2 regions of the Kitasatospora sp. NPDC059646 genome follow, and region 2 is predicted to be linked to the other one. Evidence: riboswitches for the same ligand, from Rfam matches in the RefSeq annotation. Region 2 holds a riboswitch; the other holds the start of a gene.
What was found. A riboswitch is a leader RNA that binds a small molecule or an ion and turns the genes downstream of it on or off. The one in region 2 is predicted to bind cobalamin.

Region 1 (9,284 bases), on a different contig from region 2:
CGCCGATGACGGCGACCCGGCGGTCGGCGGGGGTGGTCATACCCGTTCTCCTTCGGACGCGGGGACCGGGTCGCCGGCCGGCGCCGGGGCGGCCCGTCGGGTGGCCGCGCCCCGCACCAGCAGGAGCAGGAATCCGACGCAGAGCACGATGGCGAGGCCGTGGAAGCCGCCGACCACCCGCAGGGGGGAGAAGTGCTCCAGCAGTACGCCGCTGAGGATCATGCCGAGGCCGAAGCCGAGGTTCTCCACCGACGCCGACAGGCCGAACACGCGGGCCCGTTGCGCGTCCGGGACGGTCTGCAGCCGGGAGACGTAGGCGACTTCGGTCAGCCCGTCGGCCATGCCGGCCAGCAGGGCGACGACGACCGCCAGGGCGGTCGGCAGGCCGGCGAAGACCAGGATGAACGCGGCCGACATCACGCAGGCGCCCAGGGCGAAGACCCGCTCCCCCGGGCTGCGGCCGGTGCGGGACGTCCAGCGGGAGAGGATCTGCTGCACGGCGATGTTGCCGATCGCCCAGGTCGCCCAGAACTGGCTGATGAACGCGGCCGGGTGGGCGTGGTCGAGGGCGTCGGAGTAGATCGGCAGGGCGACGTTGTGGGACGAGGAGCCGAGGCCGTCGACCGCCCGGACCAGGACCATCACGGCGACGACGGGCATCGACCGCAGCAGCACCACGGTGGCCCACCGTCCGCCGCCGTCCTTCGCCTTGGCGGCGGGTGCCGGCGGGTCGTCGGCCCGCGCGGCCTCGGTGCGGATCGGCAGCGACAGCAGCACGCTCGCCGAGACCAGGAACGTCAGTGCGTCGAGGGCGAAGGCCCAGCGGTAGCCGAGTTGGGCGACGATGACGCTCGCGGAGCCGAACCCGGCCACCATCGCCAGCGAACGGCCGGTCGCCAGCAGGCTGTTGGCCCTGGTCCGCAGGTCGGCGCCGACGATCTCGGGGACCGCGCTGCGCAGCGACACCCCGGAGACGGTCGAGCAGGCGCCGGCCACGACCGCGAGTCCGAACAGCAGCGCGACCCGCGCGCCCGACGGTGCCAGCAGCAGCAGGACCAGTGCGGTCGCCTGGGTGAGGTCTGCCCCCACCATCAGGCGTTTGCGCGGAATCCGTGAAGCGAGTGCGCCCGCGACGACTCCGGACGCCACGCTGGTGAGCAGCCGCACCGCCATGTACAGGCCGGCCGTCAGGGCACTGCCCGTCAGGTGGTACACGAAGACGTTGAGCGCGACCATGTTGAGATAACTGCCGTACGCGGAAACCGCGTTACCCGCGACGAGCAGGCGGAAACGTTTCACCTCGACCCCCACTCCGAGCCTGTGGCATGGACGCGACCAGCCATGGCTGCCGCAGTCTAGGAAGGCCAAGATCCTCATGGCAAGACCTTCACAAAGCGGCCTGGATTCCAGAACGGAAGTAATCGGGGAGTAAAGGAGAATCATCCGGCGGCGCAGCGCGGCGGGTCCGCCCGTGCGCGGCCGCGAAGTCCCGGGCCGGGTGGGGCCGGCCCGGGGGTCTCCGGGTGGGGTCAGGACACGTTGAGGGTGATGTCGTCCAGGACGAACGAGGTCTGCTTGGTGTAGTCCTCGGTGCCGGTGAACTTCAGGGTGACGGTCTGGCCGGCGTAGGCGGCGAGGTTGAAGGTGCGCTGCTGGTAGCCGCTGGCCGCGTTGGTGTTGCTGTAGGTGGCGAGGGTGGTCCCGTTGGCCGTCACGGCGAGGGTGTCGAACACCGTGGTGGCCGAGGAGGCGCTGTCGATGTGCAGCCAGAAGCTGAGGTTGTAGCTGCTGCAGCCGGTCGGCAGGGTGACGGTCTGGGCGAGGGTGTCGGTGTTGGCGGCGCCGTAGCCGTCCAGCCAGGCGTCGTAGCTGCCGCTGTGGGCGGGCTCGCTGCTGCTGCTGTTGATGGTGCTGGAGCCGCCGCTGTTGGTCTCGGTCCAGCCGGAGGTGGAGCCGGTCTCGAAGCCGGGGTTGGTGATCAGCTGGGCGGCGGTGCAGGTGCTGCCGCCGCTCGCGGCGACCGTCCAGGTGAAGGTGGCGGTGGCGGACGGCCCGGTGGAGTCGGTGGCGGTGACGGTCACCGTGGAGGTGCCCGCGGTGGTGGGCGTGCCGCTGATCAGGCCGGTGGCGGAGTTGACGGTCAGTCCGGCGGGCAGGCCGGTGGCCGCGTAGCCCAGGGTGCCGCCGGCGGTGTCGGTGGCGGACAGCTGGAGGCTGGTCGCGGTGCCGACGGTGGCGGTGCGGGCGCCCGGGTTGGTGAGCGAGACCGAGCCGGTGTTGCCGGTGGAGCCGCCCTGGGCGAGCCAGGCGGTGGCGTTGAGGGCGAGCGCGGCGTCGGTGCCGGCCGGGTCGTTCCAGCCGTTGTACAGGGTGTTGCCGGACTGGCCGGTGCCGTCGTCGATCGGCGAGGAGTCGCCCCAGATCGCGACCCGGCCGTTGCCGAAGGTCGAGGTGGCGAACGCCGCGCCGGTGTTGCCGCTGTACCCGGTGCGGTAGACCAGGCCCTTGACGTTGGGGTTGTCGGCGGGCTTGAGGGTGAAGGTGGTGCCGTTGCGGATGATCGAGCCGGTGACCTTGCCGAAGGAGCCGTTCAGCACCGGGTCGGTGGCGTCGGTGATCGCCCGCGGGTTGTCGGTGGTGATGTTCAGCAGGTCGACGGAGAAGCCGAACGGGTCGGTGTTGTCGACGCTGTTGGTGGTCAGCAGGTCGTTGATGATGGCCGGGGAGTCCCAGCCGTCGTTGTTGCGGTCGCTGACGGTGTGGTCGGAGATCAGGAACAGGCCGCCGCCGTTCTGGACGAACTTCATCACGGCGGTCTTCTCGGCGTCGCTGAGCCGCACGTTGGGCTCGGGCAGCACGAACTCGTCGAAGTTGGCGAGGTCGAGCGCGCCACCGGTGCCGTAGGTGATGGTGTTGCCGGCCGGCAGGGTCTTCAGGCTGTAGTTGCCGGTCTTCTGCAGGGCCACGCCCCAGGCGGAGATGGCGCCGGTCCAGCTGGTCTCGCCGGTGGGGTTGGCGTTCTGCGCCAGCGGGTCGGGCTGGCTGGTGGAGATGATCCAGTCCGCGTTGCCCGCGGTCTCCGCCTTGGAGTTGTCGAAGAGCACCCGCTTGGGGGTGGCGGCGGCGGCCGCGGCGGTGGTGGTCTTGGGGGTGGCGGCGGTGGCGTGCTGCGGGACGGCGCTCGCTCCGGCTGCGGCCACCAGGGCGGCGGCGGTGAGGGCCAGCGGGCGGGCGGCCTTCCACGTTCTGATCATCTGTCAATCTCCTCGAACCACAGGAACCATGGGGTGCGCTACGCGCGTAGGCGGGCACACGCTGCCATGGTGGGGTAAGCGGAGCTTGAACGGAACATGTCGATCTCACGCCGCCGCAAATGCGGCGGTTTGTTCGACGTGAGAGTGATCACGTAGACCGCAGGCCCCGGAGCACCGAAGGGGATCGGCGCTCCGGGGCCCGGACGGTGACAGGACGTCAGGCGGTCGCGGCAGGCTCCGCCGGGAGCAGCGCCGGGACCGGCCGCGGGCGGCTGTCGGCGTCGACGGCGACGAAGGTGAGCCGCGCGGTGGCGACCTCGGTGACCGGGCCGGCGGCGGCGTTCCAGCGCTGCGCGGTGACGCTGACCCGGACGGTCATCGAGGTACGGCCGGCCCGTTCGAGCTCGGCGTGCGCGGTGAGCAGGTCGCCGGCCCGGACGGGGGCGAGGAAGGACATGCCGTCCACCGCGGCCGTGACGGCCGGGCCCTCGGCGTGCCGGGCGGCGGCCGCGCCGGCGGCGTCGTCGATGAGCTTCATCACCACGCCGCCGTGGATGGTGCCGTACAGGTTGGTGTCGTGCTCGCTCATGATGTGCGCGAGCGTGACCTCGGACGCCTCCGCGGGCTTGGCGGCGGTCATCACGGGTGTCGCGGTCTGGTCTGCCACGTCAACTCTCCTTCGCGAGTTGCGACTCGGGCCGCGGCGCCGGTGGGCGCTGCGGGCGGCGGCAGGTCTTCGGACTCGCGGGCCCTCTCCCGTGGGGGGCTTCCTACTGGCCGTCGCTTCCCGGGCCGGTCGGGCCCAGTGCGTGTGACGGCGGTCGTTCCCGCTCACCGCTGCGAGGCAGTCCTGGACTCGCACCAGGTTCCCTCTTGCGACGCGCCCGGCCTGGTCGGACGGGGGCGAACCGCTGCCCGACCAGCCTATATCCCGTTCCGAGGTGCTCCTGACGGCGGTCGGCGGGGCGGGTCGGCGACGCTCCGGCGGCGGGGCGCGCGGGTCGTCCCGGCCGAGGACGCCGACGCGGCGCCGCCGGAGGCGACGGCCGCGGCCGTCGCCTCCGGGAGCTGCGGCGCGGACCGGTCCGCCGCCCGGGGCGGCCTCGGGCGGCGGGACCGCCGGCCACCACCCGCGTGGACCTCAACTCCCGCTTCCACGGCCCCAGTTCGCTCCCGATGTCTTGTCAGCCCCGGCCCACCTCCCTACTGTCGAGTAACGCCCGCGCCACGGCGCGTCCCGGCGCCGGTCTCCGGGCGTTCCCCCTTGGCCTGTCCGCGTGAAGGAGCCGTGATGTCCCGTTCCCCGTTCCGGCGCTCTCGACGTGCGAGTCGCCTCGCAGGCGTCGCGGCGGTGTGTGTCCTGGCGGTGTCCGGTCCGGGCGCGGTGGCCCGGGCGGGTGCGGCCGCCCCGGACGCGGCGGCCGCGTCGACCCCCGCGGCCGACGGTCTGCGGGAGGTGCTGTTCGTCGGCAACAACTGGGACGGCACGGCGGACGCGGTGACCTCGCGCGGGGCGCTGGCGCGGGTGGGCCGGGTCAACGTCGTCCCGGACAAGGACCAGCGGCTGGCCGAGATCGCCCTGAACCCGGTGAAGCTGGCCTACTTCCTGGGCGTGCGGCTGGGCCCCGGGGAGGGCCACGACCAGTTCGTCGACGACATGTACACCACGCCGGACGGCTCCGCGCTGGTGGTCTCGCGGCCGAGCTTCGCCGACGTGGTCTCGGTCGATCTGGCCACGGGTCGGATCAACTGGCGTTTCCCGGTGGACGGCTACCGCTCCGACCACATGGCGCTGTCGCCGGACGGCACCCGGGTGGTGGTCTCCGCGTCCACCGCGAACACCGTGCAGGTGCTGGACATCGCCACCGGCCGGCTGCTCGGCTCGTTCGCCGCCGGCGACAAGCCGCACGAGAACCTGTACACGGACGGCGGCCGGCAGATCTGGAACATGTCGATCGGCGAGGTCACCACCGCCCTGGACGCGCCGTGGCTGGACTGGACGAAGGGCGACCGGCACATCACGGTCGTCGACGCCGACACCTTCCGGACGGTGCGCACCATCGACATGCGCCAGCGGCTGGACGCCGTCGGCCGCTCCGACCTGTCCAACGCGGTGCGGCCGGCGGTGTTCGCCCCGGACGGCGGGACGCTGTACTTCCAGGTCTCCTTCTTCAACGGGTTCGTGGAGTACGACGTGGCGAGCGACCGGATCACCCGCGTCAAGACGCTGCCGAAGAATCCCGCGACCAGCGAGGACCGCACCACCTGGGTCAACGACTCGCGCCACCACGGCCTGTCGATGAGCCCGGACGGCGGCCGGCTCTGCGTCGCGGGCACGATGGACGACTACGCCACGGTGGTGGACCGGGCGACCCTCCAGGAGGGGCCGCTGGTGCCGGCGTCCAAGCCGTACTGGGCGACGGTCAGCGGCGACGGGAAGTCCTGCATCATCTCGGAGAGCGGCGCCGACCGGGTCACCGTCATCGACTTCGCCACCGGGCTGCCCACGTCGGGGGTCGACGTCGGCGACCACCCGCAGCGGGTCCGCCTCGGCCACGTCCCGGCGGGCTGGAGCGGCCCCGCCGCGGGCTGACCCGTCAGCCGTCCGCGCGGTGCCAGGGGGCGTCGGCGCGGGTGGGGGCCGGGTCGGCGGCCAGGCGCAGCGCGTAGGTCTGGTCGTCGACCGGGCCGAGGTACCGGTGGCCGGTGAGGTGGCACCAGGCGGGGAGGTCGAGCGGCGCGGCGGGGTCGGTGGCCAGCACGTGCACCAGGGTGTCGGCGGGGGCGTCGGCGACGGCCGCGCGCAGGCGCAGCAGCAGGGCGACGCAGAGCAGTCCGCGGCCGTCGACGGTGAGTCCGGGCGTCCCGGGGCACTGAGGGGCCGTCACCGCCGGCTCCGGGTGGCAGCGGTGGCGAGGGCGGGCAGGACCAGCAGGGCGAGCAGGCCGGCGCCGAGGGCGAGGACGGAGTAGCCGGCCCGGTCGGCGACGACGCCGGAGGCCAGGCCGCCGGTGGCGCCGGCGATCGCGATGGCGACGTCCACGCTGCCCTGGGTCCTGGCGCGGCGGTCCAGCGGGACGGCATCGGTGAGGAGTGCGGTGCCGGCGACCAGGCCGAAGTTCCAGCCGAGGCCGAGCAGGACGAGCGCGAGGGCGAGCAGCGGGACGGAGCGGGCGGGGGCAGCGGCGGCGAGCAGGCCGGCGGCGAGCAGGGTGAGTCCGGCGGCGGTGCCGACGGTCAGCGGGCCGTGCCGGTCGACCAGCCGTCCGGTGAGCGGGGAGGGCAGGTACATCGCGGCGACGTGCAGGGCGATGACGAGTCCGGACGCGGCGGTGCCCCGACCCGCGTCGTGCAGGTGGACGGGCGTCATGGTCATCACGCCGACCATCACCACCTGGGTGACCACCATCACCTGGGCGCCGAGCAGGACGCGGTTGCGGGTGCGGGCGGTTGACGCGGCGTCGGTCGGCTGCGGGTCGCTCCCGGCCGTGGGGGCGGCAGCGGCGGCGCGGGCGAGCAGCAGCGGGTCGGGGTGCAGCCGGGTGGCGAGGACGAGCGCGGCGGCGGCGTAGGCGAGTCCGGCCAGCAGGAACGGCCCGGCCAGGCGCGGCAGGTGGAGGGCGTGGGCGAGGACGCCGGTGGGCGCGGCCAGGTTGGGGCCGAGGACGCCGCCGAGGGTGGTGGCGACCAGCACGGTGGAGACGGCGCGGGCCCGGTGCCCGGGGGCGGCGAGGTCCGCTCCGGCGTACCGGGCCTGGAGGTTGGTGGCGGTGCCGGCGCCGTAGACGAACAGCGCGAGGAACAGCAGGACGGGGCTGTCGAGCGCGGCGGCGGCGATCACGCCGACGCTGCCGAGGGCGCCGGTCGCGTAGCCGGCGGCGAGTCCGGCCCGGCGCCCACGGGTGCCGGACAATCGGCTGACCACGATCGCGGCGAGGGCGCTGCCGGCGGTGAACAGCGCGCTGGGCAGGCCGGCGAGTCCGGTGCTGCCGAGCATGTCCTGGGCGAGCAGCGCGCCGACGGTGATGCCGGCGGCGAGCCCGGCGCCGCTGAGGATCTGGGAGGTGACCAGGGTCCGCAGGATGTGCCGCTGGACGGCGGGGTCGACGGCCAGTTCGGCGGGCGGCGGGGCGGTGGCGGTGCTGGTCACGGATTCTCCTGATTCTCCATGTTTCTATGGAATACGATAGGCCCCGGCCGACCCGGCCCCGCGCCCGGCGTGCGTTCGGAAGCGGTGCGCGCCCCCGTTCACCGCAAGTGCCCACCGGGCGGGTGACGGGCGGGTCGTTCGTGAGCCGAGCTCGCGTGTCGAGGGGTGCGGCGCTGCCACCCTGGGCCGGTGATCTCTCGACGCGGACTGCTCTTTGCCTCCGGCGGCGCGGTGACGGCTGCCGCCCTGGCCGGCCCCGGGGCCGGTACTTCTCGCGCGGCGGGCGCTGCGCCGCCGGACCCGGCGCGGCAGGAGGCGGCGCTGATCATGGCGCGCCGGATCCTGCTGACCGACGCCGACCACAACGACCTGACGCTGGAGTACCTGAAGCTGCTGACGGGCCGTCAGCGCCTGCGGCAGACCGCGACCCGCGACGTGCTGGTGGTCGGCGCGGGCGTGGCCGGCATGGTGTGCGCCCGGCTGCTCCAGGCGGCCGGCCACAACGTGCGGCTGCTGGAGGCCAACCGCAGCCGGGTCGGCGGCCGGGTGAAGACCTTCCGCGGCGACGTCTGGCAGGACTCCCGGCTGCACGCCGAGGCGGGCGCGATGCGCTTCCCGTCAAGCCACGTGCTGACCCTCGCGCTGGCCGACCACCTGAACGTGCCGCGCCGCCCGTTCCACCTGGTGGACGTCCCGCCGGTGCCGGACGTCGTCTCGAACGACGCCCGGGTGGTCTACACCTCGTGGACGGGCGAGCAGTTCGCCACCGGCAACGCCCCCGAGTACAAGGCGCCGGCGGGCCTCGGCGAGCGCTTCGTCCACGTCAACGGACAGACCGTCAGCAAGAAGGCGTACGCGGCCGACCCGGGCCCGGTCAACAAGAGCTTCGGCTGGGACAGCGGCCAGACCACCGGGCAGGCCTTCGACAGGGCACTGGACACCGCCCGCGCCTACACCATGGTCAAGAACGACGACGGCACCTGGACCGACAAGCCGATCGAGCAGCGGGTCACCGGCATGGCGAACCTGCTGTACGACATGGACGGCTACTCGCTGCTGCGCTACCTGGAGGAGAGCGAGGGCTGGAAGGACGCCCAGATCCAGGCGGTCGGCACCCTGGAGAACCTGACCAGCCGGCTGTCCTACGGCTTCCTGCACTCGGTGTTCGACGCCGGCGACATCAACCCGTCCGTCACCTACTTCGAGTTCAGCGCGGGCACCGACGCCCTCACCGAGGCGCTCTCCCAGGGCCTGGCCATCGAACGCGGCCAGGTCGTCACCCGGGTCCGGACGGACGACAGCGGCGTGACGGTCTTCGCCGAGCCGGAGACCGGCCCGGAGGACGAGGCCTGCGACGGCGCGATCGGCGGCCCCCGCACCGAGTACCGGGCCGACGCGGTGGTGCTGGCGGTGCCGTTCGCGGCGCTGCGGCACGTCGACTTCGAACCGCTGCTCCCCTACGGCAAGCGGCGGGCGATCAACGAACTCAAGCACGACACCGCGCACAAGGTGCTGCTGGAGTTCACCGAGCGCTGGTGGGAGTGGGACGAGGACGCCTGGCGGGAGAAGCTCGGCGACGACTACCGGCCCGCCCCGCACGGCCCGGCGGTGGGCGCGGTCGGCGGCGGCTGCGTCTCCGACGAGGCCGGCCGGTTCGTCTACTTCCCCTCCCACCCCAGCGACGGCGGCGCACCCGGCGGCGTCGTGCTGGCCGCCTACAACTGGGCCGAGGACGCGCTGCGCTTCGACGCCCTCACCCCCGCCGACCGGCACACCGAGGCGCTGGACCACCTGGCCGGCCTGTTCGGCGAGCGGATCCGCCGCTACGTCACCGACCGGCACGTCTCGCAGTCCTGGCTGCGCAACCGCTGGGCGCTGGG
Region 2 (9,284 bases):
CGGCGACGACACGCCGTGGGGCGTGGCCGGCCCGCTGGCCGAGCTGGTCCCCGGCACCACCTCCAGCCGGGTCTCCCCGCCGGCCACCGTGACCGAGGGCTCCGGCCTGCTGCACGTCGCGGTCGCCGCCGAGGACGCCGTGGTCGACACCGCGCCGCTGCTCGGCGCCGCGGTGGGCCGTCCGCTGGTGCTGGTGGTGCGCGACGTGCACCGGCACTCCTGGATGCGGCGGGCCGCGCTCGCCCTGGTCGAGCAGCGGCCGGACGCCGTCGTGGTGGAGATCGGCACCGCCCACGGGGTGGCCGAGCTGTTCGCCCCGCTGGGCGTCACCACCCTTGCCACGTACGGCGGTTCGCGGGTCTGCGCGATCGCCGCAGCGGAGGCGCTGGCCGGGCTCGCGGTGACCGCGGCCACGGCCGGCTGAGACACTCGGGTACGGGCCCGGGGCGGGCGCCAGGCGCTCCGTTCCGGGCCCGTCGCGTACCGGTTTGCCCGCGGGCGCTCCCGCTTGCTTCCCCGTGCGTGCAAACATGTGCTGTTACATAGGACTTAGGGGTCCGTTAAGGACCGCCTCCAACGAGGAGTGAGAGCTGCCATGAGTGGCGACAGGGATGCGGCGGCGCTCGCCGAGGGCCCCGCGGTGCCGACCCAGACCGGCCCTGCCACCGCCACGGCCCGGGTGCCGAAGTACTACGGCCTGAAGCGGCACCTGCTGCAGCTGACCGAGACCCAGCCGGCCGGCACGCCGGTGCCGCCGGAGCGGGCGCTGGCCGCCCAGTTCGACACCTCGCGCACCACGGTCCGGCAGGCGCTGCAGGAGCTGGTGGTCGAGGGCCGGCTGGAGCGCATCCAGGGCAAGGGCACCTTCGTCGCCAAGCCGAAGGTCGCCCAGGCGCTGCAACTGACCTCGTACACCGAGGACATGCGCGCCCAGGGCATGGAGCCGACCTCCCGCCTGGTCGAGGTCGCGTACATCTCCGCGGACGAGCGGCTCGCCCCGCTGCTGGACATCAAGCCCGGCGGGCGCGTGCTGCGGATCGAGCGCCTCCGGCTCGCGAACGGCGACCCGATGGCGATCGAGGTGGCGCACCTGTCGGCCAAGCGCTTCCCCGCGCTCCGGCGCAACCTCGCCAAGCACAACTCGCTGTACACGGCGCTGCGCGAGGTCTACGGGGTGACGGTCGCGGAGGCCGAGGAAACCATCGAGACCACCCTGGCCAACCCGCGCGAGGCGGGCCTGCTCGGCTCCGACCTGGGCCTGCCGATGCTGCAGCTGTCCCGGCACTCGTTCGACGCGGACGGCGCGCCGGTGGAGTGGGTGCGCTCGATCTACCGCGGGGACCGGTACAAGTTCACCACCCGGCTCCGGCGGCCCGAATGACGCGTGGTTGACAGGGTAGTGACACACCTCACTCCCCTGCCCTACTCTCGCGGAGACCTTTCGATCACCGAAGGTGCTGCTCGGCGGACGTACAGCGCGGCGGAACGGCGATGTGCGGTGCGGTGCCAGTGAGGTGACTCCTCGTCATCCGGGAGCCGCTCGTGTCGTCTCAATCGCCATCCGCGGGCGCACTGCCCGCGGTCTCCCCCGCCCGGGTGCTGGCAGGCCTGTGCCTGCTGGTGCCGATCGTGGTGGTGCTGTGGGTTCCGTCGTACGCCAAGACCGAGCCGAGGCTCGGCGGCATGCCGTTCTTCTACTGGTACCAGCTGCTGTGGGTGCCGCTGTCGGCGGTGTTCACCACCTCCGCGTACCTGCTGCTGCGCCGTGACGAGGCGGCCCGCAAGGCCGCCGCCGCGGCCGCGGCCGGCCCGGTGGCCCTCCCGGCGCAGCCGGACGGGGGTGAGCAGTCGTGAAGCACGTGGACTGGACCGCGATGACGGTCTTCCTGCTGTTCTTCGCCCTGGTCACCGTGATGGGCTTCCTGGCCTCGCGCTGGCGCCGCGCGGACGACGCGCAGCACCTGCACGAGTGGGGTCTGGGCGGCCGCAGCTTCGGCACCTGGATCACCTGGTTCCTGCTGGGCGGCGACCTGTACACCGCGTACACGTTCATCGCCGTGCCGGCCGCGGTCTACGGGACGGGTGCGGCGGGCTTCTTCGCGGTGCCGTACACGATCATCGCGTACCCGCTGGTGTTCCTGTTCCTGCCGCGGCTGTGGTCGGTGTCGCGGGTGCACGGCTACGTGACGCCGGCGGACTTCGTGCGCGGCCGGTACGGGTCGCGCGGGCTGTCGGTGGCGGTGGCGCTGACCGGCATCCTGGCCACCATGCCGTACGTGGCGCTGCAGCTGGTGGGCATCCAGGCGGTGCTGGACGTGCTGGGCGTGGGCGGCACCGGGAACTGGTTCCTGCAGGACCTGCCGCTGTTCGTGGCGTTCGGCGTGCTGGCGGCGTACACGTACTCGTCGGGGCTGCGGGCGCCGGCGCTGATCGCCTTCGTCAAGGACGCGCTGGTGTACATCGTGATCCTGGTCGCGGTGATCTACATCCCGATCCGGCTGGGCGGCTACGGGCACATCTTCGACGCGGCGGCGCACAAGTTCACGCCGGACCCGGTGACCCACAAGTCGCCGGGGTCGCTGATCACCGGCCCGGCCGGGCAGTGGTCGTACGCGACGCTGGCGTTCGGGTCGGCGCTGGCGCTGTTCATGTACCCGCACTCGGTGACGGGCGTCCTGGCGGCGAAGTCCCGGAACACGGTGCGCCGCAACATGGCGATCCTGCCGACGTACTCGCTGATGCTGGGCCTGCTGGCGCTGCTGGGCTTCATGGCGATCGCCGCCGGGGTGAGCCGGGGCGAGACGAACTTCAACGCCCAGTTGGCGGTGCCGCGGCTGTTCGCGGACATGTTCCCCAGCTGGTTCACCGGCGTGGCGTTCGCGGCGATCGGGGTGGGCGCGCTGGTGCCGGCGGCGATCATGTCGATCGCGGCGGCGAACCTGTTCACCCGCAACGTCTACAAGGAGTTCCTGAAGCCGGACGCGACGCCGGCCGACGAGACCCGCGTGGCGAAGATCGCCTCGCTGCTGGTGAAGGTCGGCGCGCTGGCGTTCGTGCTGGTGATGGACAAGCAGGCGGCGATCAACATGCAGCTGCTGGGCGGCGTGTGGATCCTGCAGACCGCGGTGGCGCTGGTGGCGGGCCTGTTCACCCGGTGGTTCCACCGCTGGGCGCTGCTGGCCGGCTGGGCGGTCGGCATGGTCTACGGCACCTGGCGGGCGTACGGGGTGGCCTCGCCGGCGACCAAGCACTTCGGCGGGTCGGCGGCGAAGATCCCGGTGATCGGGGAGATCGGCTACATCGGCCTGACCGGGTTCGTGCTGAACGTGCTCGTCGCGGTGGTGCTGACGCTGGTCCTGCGGGCCCTGAAGGCCCCGGAGGGGACCGACGAGACCTCGCGGGCCGACTACTCCGCGGAGGCCGGCGACGAGGCCGTGAAGCAGGCTCCGCAGCCCACCATGGCGCACTGACGCGTGCGGGGGCGCAACCCGCCCCCGCATGCGCCCTTGGGTCGCGCCGTTGCCTCGATCGACACTGGGGTGACGGCGCGGTCATCTGTTATGACAGCCCTTTTCGGGAGAGACCGGGAGAGACGGACACCACCACGCGCAGCACCGACAACGGGGAGCCACCGCCAATGACCGACCTCACCACGGTACGCAACGGGCACCGCACGCAGGCCGACGGCGGGCGGCGGCTGCCGTCGGTGCTGATCGCCACCCGGCACGGCGAGTCCACCGCCAACGTGGAGTTCCGGCACGCCGACGCCACCGGGGCGCTGTCCGTGCCGATCACCTGCCGGGACGCCGACATCCCGCTGTCCCTGCGCGGCCAGGCCCAGGCCCGCGACCTGGGCCGCTGGTGGGCCGCCCTGCCGCCCGCCGACCGGCCCCGCTCGGTGTGGTGCTCCCCGTACGTGCGCACCGCGGAGACCGCGAGAATCGCCCTCGCCGAGGCGGCCGGGGCGGGCGCCGTCCCGGTGGGCCCGGCGGTCCGCTACGACGAGCGGCTGCGCGACCGCGAGCTGGGCGTGCTGGAGATGCTGACCAAGGCCGCCATCGAGCGCGACCACCCCGCCGAGGCGGAGCGCCGCCGGCGGATGGGCGAGCTGTACTACCGGCCGCCCGGCGGCGAGTCCTGGCTGGACGTGGCGCTGCGGGTGCGCGGCCTGCTGCGCGACCTGAACGACGAGGAGGCCGGCCGGCCGGTGCTGGTGGTCGCCCACGACTGCACGGTGCTGATGCTGCGCCACGTGCTGGACCGGCTGGGCGAGGACGAGCTGCTGGCGCTGCCGCCGGTGGCCAACTGCTCGACCAGCGTGTGGCGGGCCCGCGAGGGGCGGCTGCGGCCGTCGTCCTGGAACCAGACCGGGCACCTGTCCTGAGCCGTCAGGCGGGCTGCCGGTCGGCGGTCCGGGCGGGGCCGCCGAAGGCCCGCCGGTAGGCCTGCGGGGTGGTGCCGAGGCGGCGGCCGAAGTGGTGCCGCAGGGTGGCGGCGTTCCCGAAGCCGCAGCGGGCGGCGACCGCGTCCACGGTCTCGTCGGTGGACTCCAGCAGGCGCTGCGCGAACAGCACCCGCTGGCCGGTCAGCCAGCGGTGCGGGGTGGTGCCGGTCTCCTGCTGGAAGCGGCGGGCGAAAGTGCGCGGGGACATGTGGGCGAGCCGGGCGAGGTCGTCCACGCTGGTCTCCCGGTCGAGGTGGTGCCGCATCCACTCCAGCACCCCGGCCAGCGAGTCGCCGTCGCCCTCGGGCAGCGGGCGGTTGACGAACTGGGCCTGCCCGCCGTCGCGGTGCGGGGCGACCACCATCCGGCGAGCGATCGCCCGGGCCACCTCGGCGCCCTGCACCTTGCGCACCAGGTGCAGGCAGGCGTCGATGCCGGCGGCGGTGCCGGCCGAGGTGATCACCGGCTCGTCGTCCACGTACAGCACGTCGGGTTCGACGGTGGTCAGCGGGAAGCGCTCGGCCATCAGGTCGGCGTACTGCCAGTGGGTGGTGCTGCGGCGGCCGTCGAGCAGGCCGGCGGCGCCGAGCAGGAAGCTGCCGGAGCAGATCGACAGCAGGTGGGCGCCGCGGTCGTGGGCGGCCCGCAGGGCCTCGCACAGCGCGGCGGGGTACTCGTCGCGGATGCCGGTGGCGGTGGCGATCACCAGGTCGGCGTCGGCGAGCCGCTCGGGGCCGTACGGCACGTGGACGTCGAAGCCGGCGTGGGTGCGCATCGGTCCGGGCCGGTCGCCGACCAGGCCGAACTCGTAGACCGGCAGGCCCGCCTCGCTGCGGTCCAGGCCGAACACCTCGCAGGCCACACCCAGCTCGAAGGGGTGGATCTCCTCCAGCACGATCACCGCGACGTTCTTCAGCATCCGCCCAGCATGGCAGTGGCAGGATTTCGTGGCAATGCTGCGTTCCTGCCACTCGTGCCGGGCTGCCGCGGCGCGGACAGTGGAGCCATGACCACCGCGCTCGCCCTGCTGGGCCTCATCGGCAGCTTCGGACTCCTCGGCGTCCTGGTCGGCCGCGACCTGGACCGCAACGGCCGGCACGGCCGCGACGACCGGCACCGGCCGACCGGCTACCCCTTCGACCCCGACCTGGCCGACCCGCGCCGCCGCCGGTCCGGCACACTGGCCGAATGCCCTCCCCGACCGACCTCCGCCCGCTCGTCCGCCGCGCCCTCGACCGCGACCTCGCCGGAGCCGGGGAGGTCTCCGTCGAAGCCTTCGTCGGCGACGGCCACACCCGTCCCGACTCCGGCTACGTCGACCTCCTTCGGGACACCGCCCGGCGCAACCGGGAGGCCGAGCTGCTGGTCGCCGTCGGCGGCGCCGACGGGCCGGTGCTCGGCTGCGTGACCTTCGCGGTCGGCGGCACCCCGTGGGCGGACGTCGCGCTGCCGCACGAGGGCGAGATCCGGATGCTGGCGGTCGGCGCGGCGGCCCGCGGCCGCGGCGTCGGCCGGGCGCTGGTGTCCGCGGCGATCGCCCGGAGCCGGGAACTCGGACTGGCCGGAATGGCGTTCTCCACCCGGCCGACGATGACCGCGGCGCACCGGATCTACGATGCTCTCGGCTTCCTCCGCACCCCGGGACGGGACTGGACGGCGGCTCCCGGGGTGGACCTGATGGTCTACTCGATGCGGTTCTGAGGCGGTTCCGGCACGGTTTCCGTTGTCTACGCGCGGCACCGCCGACACGACACGCGCTACTACATCTGGGGCCGCAAGCTCCAGCCGCCACAACATGTATGCTCGACCTCGCTGTCGAGCAGGGGAACCCGGTGCGAGTCCGGGACTGCCCCGCAACGGTGAGCGGGCTGTAGCGACGCCCGCGCAGTCCGAGGACCTGCCGACGGTGTGCGACACGGCATCCCCGCAGACGCCATGCAGCACAGCTTTGCCGTCCGGCCTCGCGGGCGGGCCGGGGGTGGGTCTTTCGCGCGCCGATCGAGCGTTTCGGCGTGCCGTCCTCCCCTGCCGCACGCGCGCCACCGGACACCCCGAGCCACGTCCGCCGCCGCCACAGGAGAGAGTGCGCCTTGACCGTCGCCGCCTCAGTCACCCTGCCGTCCCAGGGATCCGCCGACGCCTTCACCGACCCCGGTGCGGCGCTGCTTCGGCTGCTCACCGACCGCAGCACCGACCTCCCCCAGGTGGACCCCGGCCACGTCGCCGCCGCCGCGCTGCGCGGCCGCCACGCCGGCTCGGACTTCGCCGAGCTGCGCGGGCTGGCCGTGGAGGCCGCCGCGTCGATGATCGCCGAGGACCCGCAGTACTCGAAGCTGGCCGCCCGCCTGCTGGCGATGGAGATCGCCGACGAGGCCGCCACCCAGGGCGTCACCTCGTTCTCCGCCTCGATCGCCGTCGGCCACGCCGAGGGCCTGATCGGCGACGCGACCGCCGAGCTGGTCGCCTCCCACGCCGCCCTCTTCGACTCGCTGATCGACGCCTCCGGCGACGACCGCTTCGAGTACTTCGGCCTGCGCACCGTGCAGTCCCGGTACCTGCTGCGGCACCCGATCACCCGCAAGGTCGTGGAGACCCCGCAGCACTTCCTGCTGCGCGTCGCCGCGGGCCTGGCGGTCGGCCGCACCGAGCAGTCGGTGCGCGAGGTCGCCGAGCTGTACCGGCTGATGAGCCGCCTGGAGTACCTGACCAGCTCCCCGACGCTGTTCAACTCCGGCACCCGGCACCCGCAGATGTCCTCCTGCTACCTGCTGGACTCGCCGCTGGACAACCTGGACTCGATCTACAACCGCTACGCGCAGATCGCCCGGCTGTCCAAGCACGCCGGCGGCATCGGCCTGTCCTACTCCCGGATCCGCTCCCGCGGCTCGCTGATCCGCGGCACCAACGGCAAGTCGAACGGCATCGTCCCGTTCCTGCGCACCCTGGACTCCTCCGTGGCGGCGGTCAACCAGGGCGGACGGCGCAAGGGCGCGGCCTGCGTGTACCTGGAGACCTGGCACGCCGACATCGAGGAGTTCCTGGAGCTCCGCGACAACACCGGCGAAGAGGCCCGCCGCACCCACAACCTGAACCTGGCGCACTGGATCCCGGACGAGTTCATGCGTCGGGTGAACGCCGACCAGGACTGGTCGCTGTTCTCCCCGGCGGACGTGCCCGAGCTGGTCGACCTGTGGGGCGCCGAGTTCGACGAGGCCTACCGCAAGGCCGAGCTGGCCGGCAAGGCCGTGCGCACCATCCCCGCGCAGACCCTCTACGCCCGCATGATGCGCACCCTGGCGCAGACCGGCAACGGCTGGATGACCTTCAAGGACGCCTCCAACCGGGCCGCCAACCAGACCGCGCTGCCGGGCCGCACGGTGCACTCCTCGAACCTGTGCACCGAGATCCTGGAGGTCACCGACGACTCCGAGACCGCGGTCTGCAACCTGGGCTCGGTCAACCTGGGCGCGCACGTCGCCCCGGGCGCCTCGGCGGACGACCTGGTCAACGCGATGGACTGGGACCGCCTGGACGCCACCGTCCGCACCGCGGTGACCTTCCTCGACCGCGTGATCGACATCAACTTCTACCCGACCACCGAGGCCGGCGCGTCCAACTCCCGCTGGCGCCCGGTCGGCCTCGGCGTGATGGGCCTGCAGGACGTCTTCTTCAAGCTGCGGCTGGACTTCGACTCCGCCGAGGCGAAGAAGCTGTCCACGCTGATCGCCGAGCGCATCATGCTCACCGCGTACGAGCGCTCCGCGGACCTCGCGGAGCAGTTCGGCCGCCACGAGGCGTACGGCGAGACCCGCGCCGCCCGCGGCCAGCTGCACATCGACCACTTCGGCAGCGCCGCCCCGCAGTGGACCGGGCGCTGGGAGGCGCTGCGCGCCCGGATCGCCGAGACCGGCCTGCGCAACTCGCTGCTGCTCGCCATCGCCCCGACCGCGACCATCGCGTCCATCGCCGGCGTCTACGAGTGCATCGAGCCGCAGGTGTCCAACCTGTTCAAGCGCGAGACCCTGTCCGGCGAGTTCCTCCAGGTCAACCCGTACCTGGTGCGCGAGCTGAAGGAGCTCGGCGTCTGGGACCAGCAGACCCGGGACGCGCTGCGCGACGCCAACGGCTCCGTGCAGGACTTCAAGTGGCTGCCGGAGAGCGTCCGTTCGCTGTACCGCACGGCGTGGGAGCTGCCGCAGCGCGCGCTGATCGACCTGGCCGCCGCCCGGCAGCCGTACATCGACCAGAGCCAGTCGCTGAACCTGTTCATGGCGGCGCCGACCATCGGCAAGCTGTCCTCGATGTACGCGTACGCGTGGAAGGTCGGTCTGAAGACCACCTACTACCTGCGGTCCCGTCCGGCGACCCGGATCGCCCAGGCCGCCTCGGGCGCCGCCCGCACCGCCGCCCCCGTGCCGGTGCAGACCCCGACCCTCAGCCAGGCCGAGCAGGACGCCATCGCCTGTTCCCTGGAGAACCCCGAGTCCTGCGAGGCGTGCCAGTGATGAGCTCCGACGACCAGAAGAAGATGCTGCTCGACCCGGGCTTCGAGCTGACGCTGCGTCCGATGCGATACCCGTCGTTCTACGACCGGTACCGGGACGCGATCAAGAACACCTGGACCGTGGAGGAGGTGGACCTGCACTCCGACGTCGCCGACCTCGCCAAGCTCTCCGAGGGCGAGCGGCACATGATCGGCCGGCTGGTCGCGTTCTTCGCCACCGGTGACTCGATCGTCGCGAACAACGTGGTGCTGAGCCTCTACAAGCACATCAACTCGCCGGAGGCGCGGCTCTACCTGTCGCGGCAGCTGTTCGAGGAGGCCGTGCACGTCCAGTTC

Region 1: another riboswitch for cobalamin. It lies ahead of ACFV1L_RS00920 (acyl-CoA thioesterase); the one in region 2 lies ahead of ACFV1L_RS27605 (ribonucleoside-diphosphate reductase subunit alpha).

Annotation. Positions count from the first base shown of each region.
Region 1 is NZ_JBHWDS010000001.1:199,985-209,268, forward strand. Features, by position in the region: gene ACFV1L_RS00905 (type I polyketide synthase) at 1-40, opposite strand, end outside; gene ACFV1L_RS00910 (MFS transporter) at 37-1,299, opposite strand; gene ACFV1L_RS00915 (putative Ig domain-containing protein) at 1,530-3,254, opposite strand; gene ACFV1L_RS00920 (acyl-CoA thioesterase) at 3,472-3,921, opposite strand; cobalamin riboswitch at 3,985-4,129, opposite strand; gene ACFV1L_RS00925 (YncE family protein) at 4,546-5,847, shown strand; gene ACFV1L_RS00930 (sulfurtransferase TusA family protein) at 5,852-6,142, opposite strand; gene ACFV1L_RS00935 (MFS transporter) at 6,139-7,404, opposite strand; gene ACFV1L_RS00940 (flavin monoamine oxidase family protein) at 7,594-9,284, shown strand, end outside.
Region 2 is NZ_JBHWDS010000047.1:23,060-32,343, forward strand. Features, by position in the region: gene ACFV1L_RS27570 (glycoside hydrolase family 3 protein) at 1-424, shown strand, start outside; gene ACFV1L_RS27575 (GntR family transcriptional regulator) at 596-1,381, shown strand; gene ACFV1L_RS27580 (DUF3311 domain-containing protein) at 1,543-1,854, shown strand; gene mctP (monocarboxylate uptake permease MctP) at 1,875-3,470, shown strand; gene ACFV1L_RS27590 (histidine phosphatase family protein) at 3,638-4,384, shown strand; gene ACFV1L_RS27595 (helix-turn-helix domain-containing protein) at 4,389-5,363, opposite strand; gene ACFV1L_RS27600 (GNAT family N-acetyltransferase) at 5,633-6,145, shown strand; cobalamin riboswitch at 6,227-6,364, shown strand; gene ACFV1L_RS27605 (ribonucleoside-diphosphate reductase subunit alpha) at 6,535-8,949, shown strand; gene ACFV1L_RS27610 (ribonucleotide-diphosphate reductase subunit beta) at 8,949-9,284, shown strand, end outside.